Regions from separate parts of the Streptomyces sp. NPDC054796 genome, predicted to be linked through region 2. Evidence: riboswitches for the same ligand, from Rfam matches in the RefSeq annotation. Region 2 holds a riboswitch; the other holds the start of a gene.
The links. Region 2 has a riboswitch for S-adenosylmethionine ahead of ACWGJ2_RS14520 (aminotransferase class V-fold PLP-dependent enzyme). Riboswitches for the same ligand answer to the same signal wherever they lie in the genome.
Positions count from the first base shown of each region.

Region 1: linked by a shared signal. The riboswitch ahead of thrC (threonine synthase) and the one ahead of ACWGJ2_RS14520 (aminotransferase class V-fold PLP-dependent enzyme) in region 2 are both predicted to bind S-adenosylmethionine.

Region 1 covers NZ_JBSHAO010000005.1:48,647-59,182, forward strand. Annotated here, with positions in the region: gene ACWGJ2_RS05955 (alpha,alpha-trehalose-phosphate synthase (UDP-forming)) at 1-1,513, opposite strand, end outside; gene ACWGJ2_RS05960 (glucosyl-3-phosphoglycerate synthase) at 1,877-2,830, opposite strand; SAM riboswitch class I at 2,993-3,134, shown strand; gene thrC (threonine synthase) at 3,152-4,459, shown strand; gene ACWGJ2_RS05970 (MoaD/ThiS family protein) at 4,456-4,734, shown strand; gene ACWGJ2_RS05975 (cold-shock protein) at 5,252-5,455, shown strand; gene groL (chaperonin GroEL) at 5,984-7,612, shown strand; gene ACWGJ2_RS05985 (hypothetical protein) at 7,980-8,777, shown strand; gene ACWGJ2_RS05990 (hypothetical protein) at 8,774-9,460, shown strand; gene ACWGJ2_RS05995 (hypothetical protein) at 9,651-9,920, shown strand; gene ACWGJ2_RS06000 (DUF6879 family protein) at 9,913-10,536, shown strand, end outside.
Region 2 covers NZ_JBSHAO010000014.1:76,568-87,103, reverse strand. Annotated here, with positions in the region: gene ACWGJ2_RS14535 (SDR family NAD(P)-dependent oxidoreductase) at 1-281, shown strand, start outside; gene ACWGJ2_RS14530 (DMT family transporter) at 327-1,571, opposite strand; gene ACWGJ2_RS14525 (nucleotidyltransferase domain-containing protein) at 2,091-2,969, shown strand; SAM riboswitch class IV at 3,097-3,216, shown strand; gene ACWGJ2_RS14520 (aminotransferase class V-fold PLP-dependent enzyme) at 3,427-4,839, shown strand; gene ACWGJ2_RS14515 (glycerate kinase family protein) at 4,866-6,152, opposite strand; gene ACWGJ2_RS14510 (SLC13 family permease) at 6,215-7,633, opposite strand; gene ACWGJ2_RS14505 (response regulator transcription factor) at 7,796-8,455, opposite strand; gene ACWGJ2_RS14500 (sensor histidine kinase) at 8,508-9,947, opposite strand; gene ACWGJ2_RS14495 (small secreted hydrophilic protein) at 10,078-10,437, opposite strand.

The DNA of each region.
Region 1 (10,536 bases), on a different contig from region 2:
AGCGGAGTGCGTTGAGCTGGTCCAGGAACCAGCGCTCCGGCGGGAGCGCCGTGGCCGCCGCAGCCAGCCGCTTGGTGCGCTCCGCACGCTCGTCCCGCTCCATCGTCAGCGCCTCGTGCAGCGCTTCGGCGGTGGCCGTGACGTCGTACGGGTTGACCGTGAGCGCGTCCTCGCCCAACTCCGCGAAGGCGCCCGCCTCGCGCGAGAGGACCAGCGCGCAGCCGTCGTCGGAGACGACGGGCACCTCCTTGGCGACGAGGTTCATGCCGTCCCTGATCGGATTGACCAGCGCGACGTCCGCCAGCCGGTAGGCGGCCAGCGAGCGCGCGAAGTCGTCCTTCACGTGCAGCACGACCGGGGTCCAGTCGCCCCGGCCGAACTCCGCGTTGATCCCGTCGGCGACGCGCGAGACCTCGTCGGTGTACTCGCGGTACACCTCCAGGTCCTGCCGCGAGGGGTACGCGAAGGCCACGTGCACGACGCGCTCGTGCCACTCGGGGTGGTCGGCGAGGAGGCGGCGGTAGGCGCGCAGTCCGCGCACGATGTTCTTGGACAGCTCCGTGCGGTCCACGCGGACGACCGTGCGCCGGGGCGCGCCGTCGGGCCCGGCGCCGACCTGCGTACGCAACTGCGCCATCCGCTCCGCCACGTCGTCGCGGTGTGCGCGCTCGCGCAGGAAATCGGCGTCGGCGCCGAGTCCGTGCACGCCGACGCGGGTCGTGCGGCCCTCGTACGACACCGTCAGCTCGTGGCCGTCCTCGCGCGAGGTCACCTCGGCGCCCAGCACGCGCGCACAGCAGTCCGCGAACGCCTCGGCCCACCGCCACGTCAGGAACCCGGCGCGGTCGGCGCCCAGGATGCCGCGCAGGACCCGCGCCGCGGTCTCGTCGGGCAGCAGCGCGTAGTAGTCCGGCGGGGCCCACGGGGTGTGCGAGAAGTGGCCGATGCGCAGGTCGGGGCGGCGGGCGCGGAGCAGCGCGGGGACGAGGGTGAGGTGGTAGTCCTGCACCAGCACGACGGCGCCCTCGCCCGCCTCCTCGGCGAGCGCGTCGGCGAACGCGGCGTTGTAGCGCTCGTACGAGGTCCACTGGCGCGTGAAGTCCTCGTCGAAGGACGGCTCGACGGGGGTCTGGTACAGCAGGTGGTGGACGAACCACAGCACGGAGTTGGCCACGCCGTTGTACGCGTCCCTGAACGTGTCCTCCGGGATGTCCAGCATCCGTACGGACTGGCCGCCGGTGTCCTCCGGGTCCAGCTTGCCGGTGTCGCCGGCGGCGCGCCGTGCGGCTCGGCGTGCGGCCTCGCGGTCGTCGTCGCCGAGTGCGGCGCACACCCACACGGCGTCGGTGTCCGGGCCGATGGCCGACAGCCCGGACACGAGTCCGCCGCCGCCGCGCTTGGCCTGGAGCGTGCCGTCAGGGGCGGCGCTGTAGGCGACCGGGCCGCGGTTGGACGCGACCAGGACCTGCGCGTGCGGGGGGTGCGCTGAGGGGGTGGCGGGTTCGGCGACCATGCGCGGAGCTTAGCCGCCCCGAGATCCGCCCAAACGTTCCCCCTTCGCGGGGTGGCGGAAGGAAACGGTGGGTTCCCCTTGTCGGGGGTGTTGCGCGGGACGGTTCACCGGTGAGGTGGGTGCCGTAGGGTCCCGCGCTGGTTTTTGTGCCGCGGCACGGGACGCGGGGTGCGGGGGCGCTGTGTGGGTGGGGTCGGTGCCGCGCCGGGGTGTCTCCTCGGGCGGCGACAAGTGCGGGTCTCGTTCGCGTGTCTCCGCCGTCACTCGTCGCCACCACTTGCGGGGACACCCCACCGCGTCCCCTCCCAGGTACGCGGCCGACAGCAGGTCCGATCCGATTGTGGGCACCGGCAGGGCGGGGAGTCACGCCGCGTGGAGGCGGGTGTATTCGGGGACCCTGCGCATGGGTTCCCTCTCCTCCGTGGCGATCGGTTCGTCTCGCGCCAGGAACCCCCCGTCCGCGTCGCGCTCGAACTGCGTCAGCAGCCCGCCCACCAGGTGCCCCCGCGAGAGCCGAAGCTGCGCGGTGCGGTAGATCGTCGCGGCCATGCGCCCGAGTGCCTGCCCGTCCTGGTGGCGGTGCCGCCGTATGCCCACGTCGGCCTGCCCGAGCGCGTCGAGCCCCACCGTGTGCAGCGCGTCGATCAGCAGCCCCAGCTCCACCCCGTAGCCGACGGGGAACGGCAGCCGCTCCAGCAGGGAGCGCCGCGCCGCGTACTCGCCGCCCAGGGGCTGGACGAAGCCCGCGAGCTGGGGCCAGTGGAGGTTCAGCAGGGGGCGTGCCACCAGTTCCGTGACGCGGCCCCCGCCCGCCGGGTCGGACCCGAGCGGGCGGTCGTACATCGCCTTGACCAGGTGCAGCTCGGGCTCCAGCAGCAGTGGCCCGACGATCCCGGAGACGAAGGCGGACGAGAAGTCGATGAGGTCGGCGTCGACGAAGCAGACGATGTCGCCGTCGGTCGCCAGCAGCGACCGCCACAGCACCTCGCCCTTGCCGGGCAGCGCGGGCAGCCGGGGCAGCACCTCGTCGCGGTGGACGACCTTCGCGCCCGCGGCGGCGGCGACCTCGGCCGTGCGGTCGGTGGAGCCGGAGTCCATGACGACCAGCTCGTCGACGAGGGGCGCCGCCTCGGTCATCAGCTCGCCGCGGATGACGGAGACGATCTTCGCGACCGTGGCCTCCTCGTCGAGCGCGGGCAGCACGACGCTGACGGTGCTGCCCGCGTTCCGTTTGGCCGCGAGAAGCTCGCCGATCGGGCGGCGATCGGTCGCTGACCAGGACCGATGGCTCAGCCACTGCTCTACTTCTGGCAGCACTGGACGCTCCCCATGTGATCCATCTCGCGGTTCGGACGACTATCTCAAGACTCGGGGCCTTCGGTTACAGTCTTGAACAACGCGGATGACGACCGCATGTCGGGGTCGATCTGCGTAGTGTGCACTTGCACGGTCCAGTGCGTGCACCGCAAAACTTCATACCGCTCATCCAGAGGGGCAGAGGGAAACGGCCCGTTGAAGCCCCGGCAACCCTCCAGCCGGTCTCGCGATCATGGCGAGGCTCCCGGCTTGGGAAGGTGCCAATTCCGTCTCGTGGCGAGATACGTCACGGGGAAGATGAGGAGAAAGGGCCTCGCCTCCATGGCTGTGCAAGCTGCTGAGCAGCAGGACACCGTATCCCCGCAGAACAACGCCACCGTCGATCTCGGCCCCGCCGTCGCGCTCTCCTGCCGTGAGTGCGGGGAGCGCATCCCGCTCGGCCCGGTCTTCGCGTGCGAGGCGTGTTTCGGGCCGCTGGAGATCGCTTACGACCTTCCCAGCGGCGACCCCGAGGGTCTGCGCAAGCAGATCGAGGCGGGCCCCGACAACATCTGGCGGTACGCGCCGCTGCTGCCCGTCCCCGCCGACGTGGCCTCGAAGCCCAGCATCAATCCGGGCTTCACCAAGCTGGTCAAGGCCGACAACCTGGCCCGTGAGCTGGGCATCACCGGGTCCCTCCACATCAAGGACGACTCCGGCAACCCGACGCACTCCTTCAAGGACCGCGTCGTCGCCATCGCCGTGGAGGCGGCCCGCGCCTTCGGCTTCACCACGCTGTCGTGCTCGTCGACGGGCAACCTGGCCGGTGCCGTCGGCGCCGCCGCGGCCCGCGCGGGCTTCCGCTCCTGCGTGTTCATCCCGCACGACCTGGAGCAGGGCAAGGTCGTGATGGCCGCCGTCTACGGCGGCGACCTGGTCGGCATCGAGGGCAACTACGACGACGTCAACCGCTTCTGCTCCGAGCTGATCGGCGACCCGCTGGGCGAGGGCTGGGGGTTCGTCAACGTCAACCTGCGCCCGTACTACGGCGAGGGCTCGAAGACGCTCGCGTACGAGATCTGCGAGCAGCTCGGCTGGGAGCTGCCGGACCAGATCGTGATCCCGATCGCCTCGGGCTCGCAGCTCACGAAGATCGACAAGGGTCTGAAGGAGCTGATCAGGATCGGGCTCGTCGAGGACAAGCCCTACAAGATCTTCGGCGCCCAGGCCGAGGGCTGCTCGCCCGTCTCCCGCGCATTCAAGGACGGGCACGACGTCGTGCGCCCGGTGCGCCCGGACACGATCGCCAAGTCGCTGGCCATCGGCAACCCGGCCGACGGGCCCTATGTCCTGGACATCGCACGCCGTACGGGCGGCGCGGTGGAGGATGTGAACGACGAGCAGGTCGTCGACGCGATCAAGCTGCTGGCGCGCACGGAGGGCATCTTCGCCGAGACCGCGGGCGGCGTGACCGTCGGCGTGACCAAGAAGCTGATCGAGGAAGGGCAGCTCGACCCCTCCCTCACCACCGTCGTCCTCAACACGGGCGACGGACTCAAGACCCTGGACGCGGTCGCCCCGACCACCGGTCCTTCCGCCATCATCCGTCCGAACCTGGACTCCTTCCGAGAGGCTGGCCTCGCATCATGAGCGTGAATGTCCGTATCCCCACCATCCTCCGTACGTACACCGGTGGCCAGGCCGAAGTGAGCGCCGAGGGCGCCACGCTGTCCGAGGTGCTGACGGACCTGGAGAAGAACCACGCGGGCATCGGCGCGCGCGTTCTCGACGACGAGGGCAAGCTGCGCCGCTTCGTCAACGTGTACGTGAACGACGACGACGTCCGCTTCGAGCAGGGCCTGGAGACGCCGACGCCGGACGGCGCGGGTGTCTCCATCATCCCGGCCGTCGCGGGCGGCTGCTGAGTCCCGACGGGGTCCGGCGGGGGCCCGGCAGGGTCCGCTTCCCCCGGCCTCCATGATTCTTCGATGGGTCTTCGTTGAATCTTCACTGATGACGGGCCCGAAGCGTCCGTGAACGGTCAACGCATCGAATATTGTCGAATCGCTCCCTCCTGATCCGACCGGAGGGAGCGATTCCGCATTCCGGGCCGCGATAGGGTGGCGTCACTTCCCTCCCCCGTGCGCGCCCAGCGCATATGAGAACGCGACAAGTTGTGCCCCAAAACGAGGCCGCAATTGTCGTGTTGGTGGCCTATGCCCGGCCCGACTTGCCCTGATTTCAAGGGACTTCAGCGTTTATTCCCGATCGGCCGTACCCAGAATTCTCGTCCGATTGACCTGTTGCAGAGGGCGTCCGTGCAGATACATTCAGCCGCGGTCGACGCGTTCCGGCGCACGCTTCCGCTTAGGCAGAAGTGAGGTCTGACCCGGGTTCGTGAAGTGCGGGCTCGTGCAAGGGCCAGTAATAGGGGAGTTAGGAATGGCTCAGGGCACCGTCAAGTGGTTCAACGCGGAGAAGGGGTACGGCTTCATCGCGGTCGACGGTGGTGCGGACGTGTTCGTCCACTACAGCGCGATCCAGATGGACGGCTACCGCACTCTCGACGAAGGGCAGCGGGTCGAGTTCGAGATCTCGCAGGGTCAGAAGGGGCCGCAGGCGGACATGGTCCGCGTGACCGGCTGAGCGCCGACCAGACTGCGCAGAGCGTGGAGGGGCCGCATCTTCGGATGCGGCCCCTCATGTCTGTCCGGGGGCCGTTTTCGTCCGGGGCCCGGCTCATGGGGGCCCGGCTCATGGGGGCCCGGACCGGCCGACCGGTCCGGAGTCGTACCGTCGGATACGGAGCGCGTGCGGATCCGGCGAGGTGTGCGGATCCGGTGGGGCGCGCGGACTCGTGCCGGAGGGCTGTTCACGTCCGCGCGCACAGCCGCGCACGTCCGCGCGCGTATACACGCGCCCCGCCGAGCACCCCGCGCCGGGCCTTCGAACCGCCGCAGCCGCTTGCACTCGCGGGGGTCGAGTGCTAATCATTGGCGTTAGCACTCTACGAGTGAGAGTGACAACGAAGGACCGGGTCGGTGAGGCCCGCAGCCGGGTGGGTGCAAGGAACCGCCCGGGTTGCAGGCCGTCCGTCGCGGGCGCCAGCGCGGTCCGGATCATCCGTACCCTGGCTTCGCCGGGGGGACCCCCAGTCCGGGAGGACCACTTCACATGGCCAAGATCATCGCGTTCGACGAGGAGGCGCGGCGCGGCCTTGAGCGCGGTATGAACCAGCTCGCCGATGCCGTCAAGGTCACCCTCGGGCCCAAGGGCCGCAACGTCGTGCTGGAGAAGAAGTGGGGCGCCCCCACGATCACCAACGACGGTGTCTCCATCGCCAAGGAGATCGAGCTCGAGGACTCCTACGAGAAGATCGGCGCCGAGCTGGTCAAGGAGGTCGCGAAGAAGACGGACGACGTCGCCGGTGACGGCACGACGACCGCGACCGTCCTCGCCCAGGCGCTCGTCAAGGAGGGCCTGCGCAACGTGGCCGCGGGTGCCAACCCGATGGCGCTGAAGCGCGGCATCGAGAAGGCCACCGAGGCCGTCTCCGGCGCGCTGCTGGAGCAGGCCAAGGACGTGGAGACCAAGGAGCAGATCGCCTCCACCGCCTCCATCTCCGCCGCCGACGCCCAGATCGGCGAGCTCATCGCCGAGGCGATGGACAAGGTCGGCAAGGAAGGCGTCATCACCGTCGAGGAGTCGCAGACCTTCGGTCTGGAGCTTGAGCTCACCGAGGGCATGCGCTTCGACAAGGGCTACATCTCCGCCTACTTCGCCACCGACATGGAGCGGATGGAGGCCGAGCTGGAGGACCCGTACATCCTCATCGTCAACTCCAAGATCAGCAACGTGAAGGACCTCCTTCCGCTGCTGGAGAAGGTCATGCAGTCGGGCAAGCCGCTGCTGATCATCGCGGAGGACGTCGAGGGCGAGGCTCTCTCCACGCTGGTCGTCAACAAGATCCGCGGCACCTTCAAGTCCGTCGCCGTCAAGGCCCCGGGCTTCGGCGACCGCCGCAAGGCCATGCTCGGCGACATCGCCATCCTCACCGGCGGTCAGGTCATCTCCGAGGAGGTCGGCCTCAAGCTGGAGAACGCCGGTCTGGAGCTGCTCGGCCGCGCCCGCAAGGTCGTCATCACCAAGGACGAGACCACCATCGTCGACGGTGCCGGTGACAGCGAGCAGGTCCAGGGCCGCGTCAACCAGATCCGCGCCGAGATCGACAACAGCGACTCGGACTACGACCGCGAGAAGCTCCAGGAGCGTCTGGCGAAGCTGGCCGGCGGCGTGGCCGTCATCAAGGCCGGTGCCGCCACCGAGGTCGAGCTGAAGGAGCGCAAGCACCGCATCGAGGACGCGGTGCGCAACGCCAAGGCCGCCGTCGAGGAGGGCATCGTCGCCGGTGGTGGCGTGGCTCTGCTCCAGGCGTCCAGCGTCTTCGAGAAGCTGGAGCTGGAGGGCGACGAGGCCACCGGTGCCGCCGCCGTCAAGCTGGCCCTGGAGGCCCCGCTCAAGCAGATCGCGGTCAACGCCGGTCTCGAGGGTGGCGTCATCGTCGAGAAGGTCCGCAACCTCACCCCGGGCAACGGCCTCAACGCCGCCACCGGCGAGTACGTGGACATGATCGCCGAGGGCATCATCGACCCGGCCAAGGTGACGCGCTCCGCGCTCCAGAACGCCGCCTCCATCGCGGCGCTCTTCCTCACCACCGAGGCCGTCATCGCCGACAAGCCGGAGAAGGCCGGGGCCGGCGCCGCCGACCCGACCGGTGGCATGGGCGGTGGCATGGACTTCTGATCCACCGGAGTTTCCCGGCGGATCGGCGGCTCCACGCCGTACGGATCGGACCGAGGGCGGCATCCCCTGCACGGGGGTGCCGCCCTCGGCGCGTGTCAGGGGCGGTTCCCGGAGTCGGTTCTCCGGGGGCGGGTGGTGGAGGGGGGTGTGCCGCAGGAGGCGTACGGATTCTCATACGGGGGTCGCGCGCGTGAGCACGTACGGGGGGCGTACGGAGGGGGCCGGGCACGGGCGCGCGGTGCGCGGCGGGTGCTTCGGCCGCCGTCGCGCCCACGGCGGTTTAGCCCGCCGCAGCGGGGCTAACCGGACCGGGCAGGTTTCCACGAGCCGCACGAGCTACGAGAGACGAAAGCCCGGGGTGGGACACATGACCGCAGTCGTGATCGTGATCCTGGTACTGGTGGTGGTCGCCCTCGCCGCCGGTGCCCTCTATATGAGCCGCGCGAAAGGCGGCGGCAAGGGCGGTCTGAAACGGCGCTTCGGCCCCGAGTACGAGCGGGTCCTCGCGCGGCACAACGGTGACGTCAAGGCGGCGGAACACGAACTGGACGAGCGCGTCAGGCGGTACGGGCGCCTGCGGCTCCAGCCGCTGACCCCCGAGGTGCGGGAGCAGTACCTGATCCGCTGGGCCGGAGCCCAGGAGCGGTTCGTCGACTCACCGAACGAGGCCATCGCCGAGGCCGACCAGTTGCTGGCCGGGCTCGCCCAGGAGCGCGGCTTCCCGGGCGTCGACCGGCCCGACGAGCACATGGACGCGCTGTCCGTGCACCATGCCCACCACATCCACGGCTACCGCATGGTGCACGCCGCCGCGCACGGCCGCGCCGGTACGGAGGGGATGCGCGAGGCGATGCTGGAGGCGCGGGCGCTGTTCGACGCGCTGGCCGAGGACCGTCCCGCGACGGCGGGCAAGGGCCGCCGCCCGGTGACCACGGGTCCCGGTACGGCGGGTTCCGGCGCGCCCGGTGACGCCACGCCCGGCGGGACCGCCACGCCCGGCACCCCGGCCCCCGGCTCCACAGCACCCGGCGCCGCGCCGCCCGGGGCCCCCGGGAGCCCAGGGGCCCATGACGGGCGCGCCCACGCGAACGACGGACGTACGCACTCGCGCTGGCCCATCGGCGGAAACCGCCGCCACCGGACGAGGGGAAGTGAGACGCCGTGAGCAGGGACATGGACGACCACGAGAACCGTCCCGGCGCGGCCCCGCCGCCCACCACACCGCCGCCGACCGCACCCCCGGCCAGCACGCCGCCGGGCACCACGGCACCGCCCGTGACCCCGCCGCCCGTGCCGCCGACGGGCCCGCCGCCCGGCGCTCCCCCCACGGGGGCGCGTGCCGAGACGGCCGCGGCTCCCCGGCGCAGCGGCGGCGGCAGCGCTGATCCGGGCCCGCCGAGGAGCGCCGGCACGCCCGTGACCTCGGCGGCGGAGCGGGGCGGCGCCGACAGGCCCGGCGCCGACGAACCGCCCCTGGACCCGCGCGAGTCCACGCACCCCCACGCGGGCCCGCTGGTGCCCGGCACCGAACGCGACCGCCTGGCCGAGCGACTCCAGCACGCCGTCACGGGGTTCGTGGACGGGCCGCGCCGGTCCGTCGAGGAGGCGGACGCCGTCTTCGACGAACTGAGCCGCCACATCACCGACGCGCTCGTCGAGCGCCAGCGCGCCCTGCGCGAACCCTGGCGCGGCGCGGCGGCCAAGCCGGACGGCGACGACCACTACGGCGGCCGGCCCAGCGAGGCCGTGTCGAGCCCTGCTGGCCCGGCCGGCACGGCCGAGACCGAGGAACTCCGGCTGGCACTGCGCCAGTACCGGGAGGCGATGGACCGGCTGCTGAGGATGTGACGCGCGACGCGCGATGCGTCCAGCGACACGAGGGGCCCGGCCGCGCGGGCGTTTTCCGGCGGCCGGGCCCCTCACGGCTGGGCGGCGGGGGGACGCGACCTGTCCGGTAGTGGCGTTGCCCGCACTCGTCACCCTCCGTAAAGTAATCCATGACGTGGCGTGATCGCCAAGGGAGTGGGGTGGGGTTCGAATGGCACGAGTGTGGGAGGCCGATCCGGCCGCGTTGTTCACACGCAGGCTGGGGAAGACCGCCGAGGAACTGGGGAACACGGAGGACGAGACCGGTTGCCCCGACATCTGGGAGCTGGACAACGGCGACATCGCGGTGATCGGCCGGGACCTCACGGTGGAGTACGCGGACCGGCTTCCGCCGGACGCCAGGATCTCGCGGGGAGAGCGGCTGGTCGTCATCCCGGGCAACACGCTCCGTGCGGCGAAGCCGGACATCGCCGATGTCTGACCGTACGCCGCTCTCCTCCGGCCTCGACCTCACCCTCGACCGCGATCTCGGCGAGCGGCTCGGACTTGACGCCTACAGGAGCGACTTCCAGCGGTACAAGGAGGCGATCACAGGCCGGGCGGGCTGGAAGTTCGAGCGGCGGCAGCACTTCCAGGAGTTGAACTCGCCCAGTTGGGAGGCGTTCCGCCGCGGCGACTACGACGAGGCGCTGCGGCTCGCCGTGCAGCGGGGAGAACACTGGCGCGAGGTGGCGCGCGAGGACGAGGAAAGGGACTCCGCCTTCCACCGCGTCCGTGTGGTGGAGGAGCCGTTGACGCCCTACCTGTGGTGGGAGCTGCACTCCCTGCGGGTCCAGGCCGAGAGCGGGATGCCGGTCCGGGTCGTCGGCGCCGGGGCACTGGAGCGCTGGGAGGGCCGGGGCATGCTGCCGGAGGTCGTCACGCTGGGCGGTGACGTGCTCTACGAGGTGGTCTACACCGACGCGGGACTGCTCGACGGCTGCGTCAGGTTCACCGGTCCGGAACTCGTCGGGCGCTGGGAGAGGTTCATCGAACACCTCTACGCGGACGGCGAGGACGCCATGTCCTACACCGACCGCTGTCTCGGCCGTCGGCCC
Region 2 (10,536 bases):
TGCGCAAGGAGATGCTGGGGCAGCCCGTGCGGGTCTGCCAGATCGATCCGGGGCTGGTGCGCACCGAGTTCTCGCTGGTGCGCTTCGGGGGTGACGCGGAGCGGGCCGACAAGGTCTACGAGGGCATGACGCCGCTGTCGGCCGAGGACATCGCCGACTGCGTGGGCTGGGTGGCCTCGCGGCCCAGCCATGTGAACGTCGACTCGATGCTGGTGCTGGCCAGGGACCAGTCCTCGGCGCAGGTCGTGCACCGTACGAAGGACGACGGGGCGCGGGACTGACGCGTCGCGGAAGCCAAGCGGCCCGTGGCGGGGCCGGTGCCCGCGTCAGGGCGCGTCCGGCTCCCCCTTACGGGATCTGTGCGGGGGCACGGGGCCGAAGGCGCCGGTGCCGTGGTGGGCGAGGGTGAGGGTGAGGGTCGGGTACTCGTCCCAGCCCCCGCCCCACCCGCTGCCCCAGCCGTGGTCGTGGTCCCGGCCGGGTTCTGTCCGCGCCGCGTGCACCGGGGGTCTCGCATGCGGCAGGTGTGCCGGGGGCGAGGTGTCCGGTGCGGACGGTTGTTCCTCGTCGACGGGCACGGGGCGGGGCACGTAGGGGGCGGGGCCGCTGTCGCCGTGGGACGGCACGGCCCCCCTGCGGTGTCTGCCGCGTCGTGGTGCGGGCTGTTCGCCCTGGCCGTTGAGCGTGACGACGGTGACCCCGGCGATGATCAGCAGGAGCCCGGGCACGGATCCTGGATCGATGCTCTGGCCCATCAGCAGCCAGGCGGCCAGCGCGGCGACCGGGCTCTCCAGCAGCAACAGCACGCTCATCGTGGTGGCCGAGGCCCGCCCCAGAGCGAAGTTCAGCGAACCGAGCCCCAGGAGCTGCGGCAACAGCAGCAGCCCCAGCAGGGACAGGTGGGTGGCGGTGTCGAACCCGGTGAGCGGCACATCGGCGAGCCAGCAGACGACGAACAGCTCGACGCCGCAGACCAGCGAGCTGACGGTGGAGTACAGCGGCGTACTCACGTCCGAGCGGGCCTGCTGGCTCAAGGCGGTGTACCCGGCGAGCGCCATCGCCCCGACCAGGGCGAGCAGATCTCCCGTCAGCGCCTCGCCGCCGCCCCGCACATCGAGTCCGGCCGCCGCGGCGGCACCCACCACGGCCAGGGCGAGCCCCAGCCAGGTCGTACGGGAGAAGCGCACGCCCTGCGCTGCCGCGATCAGGGCCTGCCAGACCGGCTGGGTGGCCACCAGCGCGGTGGACATGGCCACCGAGGTCATCCGGGTGCTCGTCATGAAGGTCGCGAAGTGCAGGGCCAGCGACGTGGCCGCCAGGAAACCGAAGACGAGCGGCCGCACCTGCTCCCGGCGCAGTAAGCGGCGTTCCCGGCGCACGACGCGTACCACCTGACGGCGCCGGAGCAGCAGCAGGATCGGCCAGAGCGCGAGGAAACCCAGGGTGCTGCGCCAGAAGGCCATGGCCAGCGGCGAGGCGGACGCGGCGGCGGTGAGCGGCGCTGTGGCCGAGAACGAGACCACGACGGCCAGCATCGCCGCGAGCGTCAGCGGATCGAGCCGGGACTTCACGCCCTCACCCCGCTGTCCGTGACCGGCCGGGCGCGGCACGGCCGTTGGCGCGGTCGCAGGCGGTACGGGCACCGCTCGCCGCTTCTGGGGCAGCGGTGGTACCTGCGGTACGCGTCGCCTGAGTGCATGGTTGCTGTGCTTTCGAAGTGGGGGGGGAGGTGGGGAGGAAAGCGAGGGAGCGAGGGCCGAAGGTGATGGTCCGTCAGCGTGACGGGCCGCGCGTCTCCGTGGGAGGCCCCGGCCGTGTCGACTGGCAGGTGTCGGGTGTGACGGCCACGGGGCGGGAAATGTTCACGGGGCTCATGTGACGCGCGTCACTTGGCGGGTGCTCTGTGGGGGACGCGTCCCTAGGATGGCGCGCATGGCCGTCTTCTCCTGAGCGGGTGCGCGGACACCGCGACACCGACCACCGATGACAGCCCGGCGCCGCCGGGCGATCTCCGTATGCCCGTATGCCCACACGCCCGTACAGCGGTGTGCCCCCGCGCACGCGCCCGTACTCAGGAGACGTTCCTTCCCATGCCCTTCCCCGCACACGACCCCGCCGCCACGCCCTCGCCCGTCCTCGACGAGCGCATCGCCCGCCTGCGCGAACTGGCCGCCGCCGAACCGCGCCTCGAAGGGGTGCTGCTCTACGGCTCCTGGACGGTGGGCGAGGCCGACGAGCACTCCGACATCGAGGCGTACGTGTTCGTCGCCGACGCGCACGCCGACGGCTTCGAAGGGCGCGCGTTCGTCGAGCGGCTGGCCCCGCTGAAGCTCGCCTACACCAACATGTACGGCATCCTCGCCGTCGTCTTCGACGACCTGATGCGCGGCGAGTTCCACTTCGAGCCCGCCACCTCCGGTATCGCGAAGATCGCGGACTGGGCCGGCCTGGTGCACCTGCCCGACCCCGGCGCCGCCGTGCTGCTGGACCGGACGGGCGCGCTCACCCGGGCCGCCGGGGAACTGGCGGACTTCCGGCCCCCGGAGCCTGAGCCCACCGCGCAGCAGCTCACCGACGAGCTGACGAACTGGACGCTGATGCTGGCCCATGTGCTGGCCCGCGGCGAGACGGCCAGGTCGCACGCGCTGCTGCACACCATGGTCGCCCCGCACCAGCTCCAGTTGTGCAGGCTGCTGCGCGGCTCCACGCGGCACTGGCTCACTCCGAGCCGCGCCCTGGAAGCGGACCTGCCCGCGGCCGACCGCGCCCGCTACGCCGCCACGACCGGTCCCGCCGAGCGGCACGCCGTCGCCGAAGCGGCCCGCGCGAGCTGGGCCTGGAGCCGGGAGCTGGCCGGGGAGGCGGCGGCGCGCTGGGGCACGCGGGTGCCGCGCGGGCTGCACGAGGAGATCGGCGCGCTGCTGGCGCGGGCCGGGGCCACGGCGGACGGGCGCCCGTCCGCCCGCTGACGGGCCGCCGTCGGCATGTTGACGGCTCGCTGACGGGCCGCGCGAGGTGACCGTGGCGGGGTGTCCGTGTCCGGGATGCGGACACCCCGCTGCGCGTCGCCGATCACGTGTGCCATACTCCTGCCCAGGTCACGAGTGACAGCGATCAAGGCCCCGGCTCCGCTGTCCGGCAACCCTCCTTCCGTGGTGGGGTGCCCCGGGTGATGACCAGGCCGTACGACAGCAAGGTCTGCGGCAAGCACGGATCCCTCATACCAGGGGTCCTGGTCTTGAGGAGCGTCTCGTGAGTCAGCGAATGCGATAGGGCCGGTCGGCCCCCTTTCCGATCCCTTCCTTATCCCCATTCCTTTCCTCTCGTACGGACACCTCCGCCCGGCCGACGTGTGGCGCCCGCCGCGTCCCCCGTCCCCGTCCGCGCGTCGAGTCCCGTACGGCTGCCTTCTTCCGGGAGACCGCCATGTCGTTCCTGCCTGCCTCCGACTCCGCTTCCGCCACCTCTGCTTCCTCCGCCGACGCCGCCTGTACGCCGCTGCCCGTGCTCGGGCGGGACGTCCTCGTGCCGCTCGTGACGGGCGGCGAGGTCACCTACGCGGCCCTCGACTACGCGGCCTCGGCCCCCGCCCTCCAGCGGGTGTGGGACGACGTGGCCGCCTACGCGCCGTACTACGGCAGCGTCCACCGCGGCGCCGGATACCTCTCGCAGCTCTCCACGGAGCTGTTCGAGCAGAGCCGCCAGGCCGTCGCCGACTTCCTCAACTGCCGGGAGGGCGACCAGGTCGTCTTCACCCGCGCCACCACCGACTCGCTCAACCTCCTGGCCTCCGCGCTGCCCGAGGGCACGCACATCTACGTCTTCGAGACCGAGCACCACGCCTCGCTGCTCCCGTGGCGCGGCCGGGAGACCACCTACCTGGACGCGCCGCGCTCGCCCGAGCAGGCCGTGGCCACCCTGGAGGAGGCGCTGCACCAGGCGCCCAAGGGCCCCAAGCTGGTGTGCGTGACCGGCGCCTCCAACGTCACCGGGGAGATCTGGCCCGTACGGCGACTGGCCGAGGCCGCGCACCGGCACGGCGCGCGGATCGTGCTGGACGCCGCGCAGCTCGCCCCGCACCACCCGGTCGACCTGCGCGAACTCGGCGTTGACTGGGTCGCGTTCTCCGGGCACAAGCTGTACGCGCCCTTCGGCGCCGGTGTCCTCGCCGGGCGGGCCGACTGGCTCCAGCGCGCCGAGCCGTACCTCGCGGGCGGCGGCGCCAGCCGCAAGGTCGCGCGCCGTGCCGACGGCGGCGTGGACGTCGAGTGGCAGGCCGGCCCGGCCCGCCACGAGGCCGGTTCGCCGAACGTCATCGGCGCCTACTCCATCGCCTCCGCCTGCCGCGCGCTGACCGAGGCGGGCTTCGACCGGCTCGTCGCCCGCGAGCGGGAGCTGCTCGGGCGGCTGACGGCCGGGCTCGCCGAGGTGCCCGAGGTCAGGGTGCTGTCCCTGTTCGGGGACGACGCCGACCGGGTCGGGGTGCTCTCCTTCGTCGTCGACGGCTGGAACAGCTCGCACTTCGCCGCCGCGCTCTCCGCCGAGTACGGGATCGGCGTGCGCGACGGGCTCTTCTGCGCCCACCCGCTCCTGCGCACCCTGCTGGGCGGCGAGGACGACGAGCCCGGCGAGTGCGGGGCGCCCGAGGCGGCGCCCGGCGAACGGTCGCTGAACGCCATCCGGGTCAGCTTCGGCGCGGGGACGCCGGACGAGCACGTGGAGCGGTTCGTCCGCGCGGTGCGGGAGCTGGTGGCCGACGGCGCCCGCTGGAGCTACCGGACCGAGGACGGGCGCTGCGTCCCCGACCGGGACGCGCAGAGCGCGGCGTCCACCGCCTGAGCCCGGGCCTGGGGCCGGCCGTGGGCCTAGGCGTGGGCCTGGGCCCGTGTCTGCGCCGGGGGCCCGGCCGCGTGGCCCGCGTCCTCGCGGGGCAGCCGGGTGCCGAGCAGGACCATGCGCACGGCGTGCTCGGCCGCGTCGGCGAGGTACTCGTCGCCCCTGGTCAGGGCCTCGGCCAGGCCGACGGGCGCGGGCAGGATGGAGCGGTACGCGTCGATGCCCGACGCCCTGACCTCCTCCGCGCCCTCGCCCAGCGTCCCGGCCAGCGCCAGCACCGGCTTCCCGAACGCCTTCGCCCTGCGCGCCACTTCGGCGGGGATCTTGCCGCGCGGGGTCTGCCCGTCGAGCGAGCCCTCGGCCGTGATCACGAGGTCGGCGCGCGCGAGCCGGGCGTCCAGCCCGAACCGGTCCAGCAGCACCTCGAAGCGCGGCAGCAGCCGTGCCCCGAGCGCGGCGAGCCCGGCGCCGAGCCCCCCGGAAGCACCGGTTCCCGGCGCGTGCCGCAGGTCCAGGTTCACGGGGGCACCGGCACCGGCACCGTGGCCGCGCACCCCGTCGCGTACGAGCACGTCGCGTACGAGGGTGTCGGCCCAGCGCTCCAGGCCGAGGGAGAGCCGCTCCACCTGCGCCGGGGTCGCCCCCTTCTGCGGCCCGAAGACCCGGGCGACGCCGCGCTCGCCGCACAGCACGTTGAACGGGTTGCAGGCCACCAGCAGTTCGGTCTCGCGCAGCCGCGGGTCGAGGCCGCGCGGGTCGATGCGGTCGAGGCGGGCCAGCGCCTCGCCGCCGCGCGGCAGTTCGCGCCCGTCCGCGTCCAGCAGCCGTGCGCCGAGGGCCTGGAGCGCGCCCGCGCCCCCGTCGGACGTGCCCGAGTCGCCGCAGCCCACCAGCACCCGTCGCGCGCCGGAGTCCAGGGCAGCGCGGATCAGTTCGCCGACGCCGTACGTCGTCGTCGCGCCCGGGTCCCTGCGCTCTGCGGGGACGAGCGAGAGCCCGGCGACGGCGGCCATCTCCACCACGGCGGTCGGCACGGCGGGCACGGTGTGCCCGAGCAGCGCGAAGTGGGTGCGTACGGGCGCGGAGACCGGGCCCGTCGCCGTACGCCGGATCAGCTTGCCGCCGGTCGCGGCGGCCAGCGCCTCGGCCGTGCCCTCGCCGCCGTCCACCAGCGGTATGAGGTCGAGGGTGGCCTCGGGGCTGGCCCTGCGCACACCCTCGGCGATGGCCTCGGCGGCGCCGCGCGCGGAGAGCGACTCCTTGAAGCCGCTGGGCGCGATGGCGAAGTGGTACGGGGGGCGGGTGAACGGGGACACGGCGGTGGCCTCCTGGAGGAGAGGGCGGACGGTGCGACGGGCGAGCCGCCTGACGGGGCCGGTCACAGGACCGGGACGCCCAGCAGCGGCCAGACGGCCAGGGCGAAGAGCAGCACCAGCGCGGCGGTCACCGGCGCCAGCACGGCGGAGAGCCGCAGCAGGTCGCGGGGCCCGTACGTCGGCGTACCGGGGATGTCGGAGAAGAGGGTGACCGGCTTGGCCGAGGCCGGGAGGGTGTGGCAGAAGCCCGCGGCCGCGGTCGAGGCGAGCGCGGCGGCGACGGGGTTGACCCCGGCGCCGACCGCGGCGGCGACCACGAGGGGCACCAGCACGCTGGAGCGCGCCGAACGGGACTGGAGCAGCAGATGGGCCGCCGTGCTGACGGCGACGACGACGCCGAGGAAGAGCCAGGGCGGTACCGACCCGCCCCCGGGCAGCCCGCTCACCAGCCAGCGCGCCGCGCCCGACTCCGAGAGGGCCACGCCCATCGCCATCGTCGCGGCCATGAACAGCAGCAGCGACCACGGGACCGTCTTCAGCGCGTCCTTGAGCCCCACCGTGCCCAGCGCGGGCGAGGCGGCCACGACGGCGCCTATCAGCGCGACCAGCGCGGGCGACACCCCGTGCAGCGGCTCGCTGCACCACAGCGCGACGACGGTGGCCAGCAGCAGCGCCGAGCGCGCCTCGCTCTGCGAGAACGGCCCCGTCACGGGGGTCTCCGAGTGCGCCTCGATGTCCTCTGCGGTGATCCGGACGGGCCCGCGCCTGTCGGCGCGGCGCGTGGTCGTCCACAGCACGATCTCGGCCGCGGCGTGGGAGCTGACCACGGCGAGCGGCAGCCCGAGGAGCAGCCACTGGGTGAAGCCGATGTGCTCGCCCGTCGTCTCGAACAGCACGCTGACCGTGATCAGATGCGCCCCCGCGCCGATGAGGGTGGCGACGGCGGACAGCAGGATGACCGTCGGGAAGAGCAGCGCCAGCATCACGACGAGCCGGGTGCGGTCGGCGAGGACCTTCGCGAGCGCGAGGAAGACGGGCAGCGCGAGTGCGGCGCGGCCCGAGGTCGCCGGGATGGCGAAGGCGCTCACGACGAGCGCGGCGGTCGTCAGATGGACGAGCTGCCGCACCGAGCGGGCGCCGCTCACCAGGAACGCGGCGGCGCGGGCCGCCAGGCCCGTCCTGGACACGGCGGCGGCCAGTACGAACGCGCAGATCAGCAGCCACACCGTCTCGTCGCCGAGCGTGCCGAAGAGGACGTCGCTGCTGATGACCCCGGTCGCGGCGAGCGCCAGCCCGGCGCCCAGCGCGATGTACGTGTCGTCGATCGGCGTGCCGATCCAGGCGCAGGTCGCCAGCGCGAACACGGCCAGGGTCAGGCGGGCCTCACCGCCGAGCCCGGCGAAGTTGCCGGGCACGGCGAGCAGGGCGCACGCGGTCAGGGCGAGGCACAGGGGGATCGCCTGCCGGGGGCTCAGTGTCATGCGGTGAGTCTTGTGACCTGGGGTGAGCCACCAATGAGCGGTTTATGAAAGCGACTTCATGAGAGGGGGGCGAGGGGCGACTCCTGGCGGGGCTGCTGGCGGGGCGGGCTCCTGCTCCCGCCCTCACCCCCACCCCACCCCGCTCCCGCCTCCCCGTTCCCGCTACGGCAGCCGGTAGCCCATGCCCCGGACCGTCTCCAGGCGTTCCGGGCCCAGCTTCTTGCGGAGGGCGCGGACGTACACGTCGACGATGTTCGAGCCCGGGTCGAAGTCGTAGCCCCACACGTGGGAGAGGATCTGCTCCCGGGACAGGACCTGACCGGGGTGTCTCAGGAACAGTTCCAGGAGGACGAACTCGCGCGCGGTCAGATCGACCGTGCGGCCCTCGGCGCGGGCCCGCCGGGTGCGCAGGTCGAGCGACAGTTCGCCGCTGCGCAGCACCGTGACCTCGGGGGCCCGCGCGGCGGTGCGCAGCCGCAGCCGTACCCGGGCCAGCAGTTCCTCGAAGCGGAACGGCTTCGTCATCCAGTCGTCGGCGCCGCCCTCCAGGCCCGCGACGGTGTCGCGTACGGAGTCGCGCGCCGTCAGCACGATCACCGGCACGGTGACGCGCGCCTCGCGCAGCTCCCGCAGCACGGTGAAGCCGTCGCGGCCCGGCAGGCCGATGTCCAGGACGACGAGGTCGAAGCCGCCGGTGCAGGCGTAGTCGAACGCCGTGTCGCCGTCGGCCGCGACGGTCGTGGTGAAGCCGTTGGCGCGCAGGCCCTTCTCGACGAAGGAGGCGATGCGCTCCTCGTCCTCGACGACCAGGATGCGGTTCACGCGGTCACCCTCCCTCTCTCCGGTACGTCTTCCGGTACGCGCCTCACGCGCCTCACGCGTCCTCCTCGTCCGGTTCCGGTTCCCCGGCGGGCAGCAGAAGGACGAACGTGGCGCCGCCTCCCTCGGTGTGCCGCAGCTCGACGCGGCCCCCGGGGTGCCCCTCGGCGATGGCCTTGACGATGGACAGGCCGAGCCCGGCGCCGCTGCCCCGCGAACCCCGCCGGGCCGTGCCCCTGCGGAAGCGCTCGAAGACGCGCTCCGCGTCCTCGGGGGCTATACCGGGCCCGTGGTCGGCGACGTACAGCTCGATCAGCCCGTCCTCGCGGGCCACCGCGCCGGGATGCCCGTGCGGATGCCCTTGGGGATGCCCGTGCGGCGTGGGCAGGCGGCGCGAGCCGATGCGGACGGGTGCTCCGGGCACGGTGTGCTGCACCGCGTTCTGCGCGAGCTGCACCATCGCCTGGGTGACGCGCTGCGGGTCGAGCTGGACGGTGCCCTCTGCGACCTCCTCCAGTTGCCACGCGCGCTCGCCCAGCGCCCGCGTCTTGACGTACACGTCGGCGGTCAGTTCGGCCAGTTGCACGGGCTCGGGGCGTACGAAGTCGGGGCGCTCCGCCTTGGCGAGCAGCAGCAGGTCCTCGACGATCCGGCTCATCCGGTCCAGCTCGTCGGTCACGAGCCGCACGGTCTGCTCGCGCTCGACGGGGTCCTCGCCCATCAGCTCCAGGTGCCCGCGCACGATGGTGATGGGGGTGCGCAGCTCGTGCCCGGCGTCGTCGACGAACTGGCGCTGCGCCCCGAAGGCGCGCTCCAGCCGGTCGAGCATGGCGTTGAAGGTCTTGGCGAGCGCCGCGATGTCGTCGCGCCCGCGCACCGGTATGCGCTGCGTCAGGTCCCGCTCGGTCAGCTCGGCCGCCGTCATCCGTACCAGCCGCACGGGCGCCAGGATGCGGCCCGCCACGGCCCAGCCGATGCACACGGTCATCAGCAGGGCCACGCAGGAGATGGCCAGCAGGATGCGGAAGACCTCCTCGGCCCCCGCGCGCTCGCGGTCCGCGTGGAAGGCGACGACGAACGTGCCGCGCGGCGAACCGTCGCCGCCCGGCTCGATGGTCACCTTCGACCAGCGGACGTCGCCCTGCGGGCGCTCCAGGGTGCCGGAGCGGCCGGGGTCCGAGGTGACGCGGGCCAGGTTGTCCTTGTCCTCGTGGAGGGGGAGCGCGGTGGGGATGTCGCGGTCCTGCCGGATGACGCGCCCGCCGACGACCCCGAGCAGCTCCTCGTCGGGGTCCGAGTACTGCCGCTCCAGGAAGACCGTGAGCAGCCGCCGCGCCTCGGTGAAGGGCTTGCCGGTCTCCGGGTCCTGGCCCCGGTCGACGAAGTTGGTGAACTCCCCGGTCTCCTGGGCCAGCAGGCGCGTGATGCGGTGGTCGACGTCGCGCAGCAGGATGGAGCGGGTGGTGGTGGCGACGGCGGCGAGGGCCACCGCCATGACCACCAGCAGCCACAGCAGGATGCGCACCCGCGCCGATATGGCCGGGCGGAGGCGGCGGCGCCCCTCCGGCGTCCAGGGCCGCGCGCGGGACCCGCTCCCCTCTCCGTTCCCGTTCGACGTGGCGGCCTCAGCCGTCGTCGCTGCCCGGTCCGTCGTCGCCCCCAGGTCCGTCGTCGCCGTTGTCGTCCCCGCCGGGTCCGTCGTCGCTGCCGGGCCCGTCGTCGGCGTCATCGTCGGCACTCTCGTCGGTCGCGGACGGCTGCGGTACGGCCTCGTCGCCGGGTGAGGCGGAAGGCGAGGCGGAGGGCGAGGACGTGCCCTCGTCCGAGCCGGAGGGGCTGGGCGCAGGGCTGTCGGTCTCCAGCTCCACCTTGGCCGGCGCCTTCGGCGGATCCGGGCTGTCGGTCAGCGCGTAGCTCGTGGCGGCGATGCCGAGCGGGATCGCGACGACGGCCGTGAGGGTCGCGATGCGGTGTGAGAAGGCCATACGGGGAGGCTGACGCGCGTACCGGAGGCGCCGCATGAAGGCCGGATGAGGAAATCTTCATGAGCGCCACGGGGAGGATGCCGCGACTCCCGCGTCCGC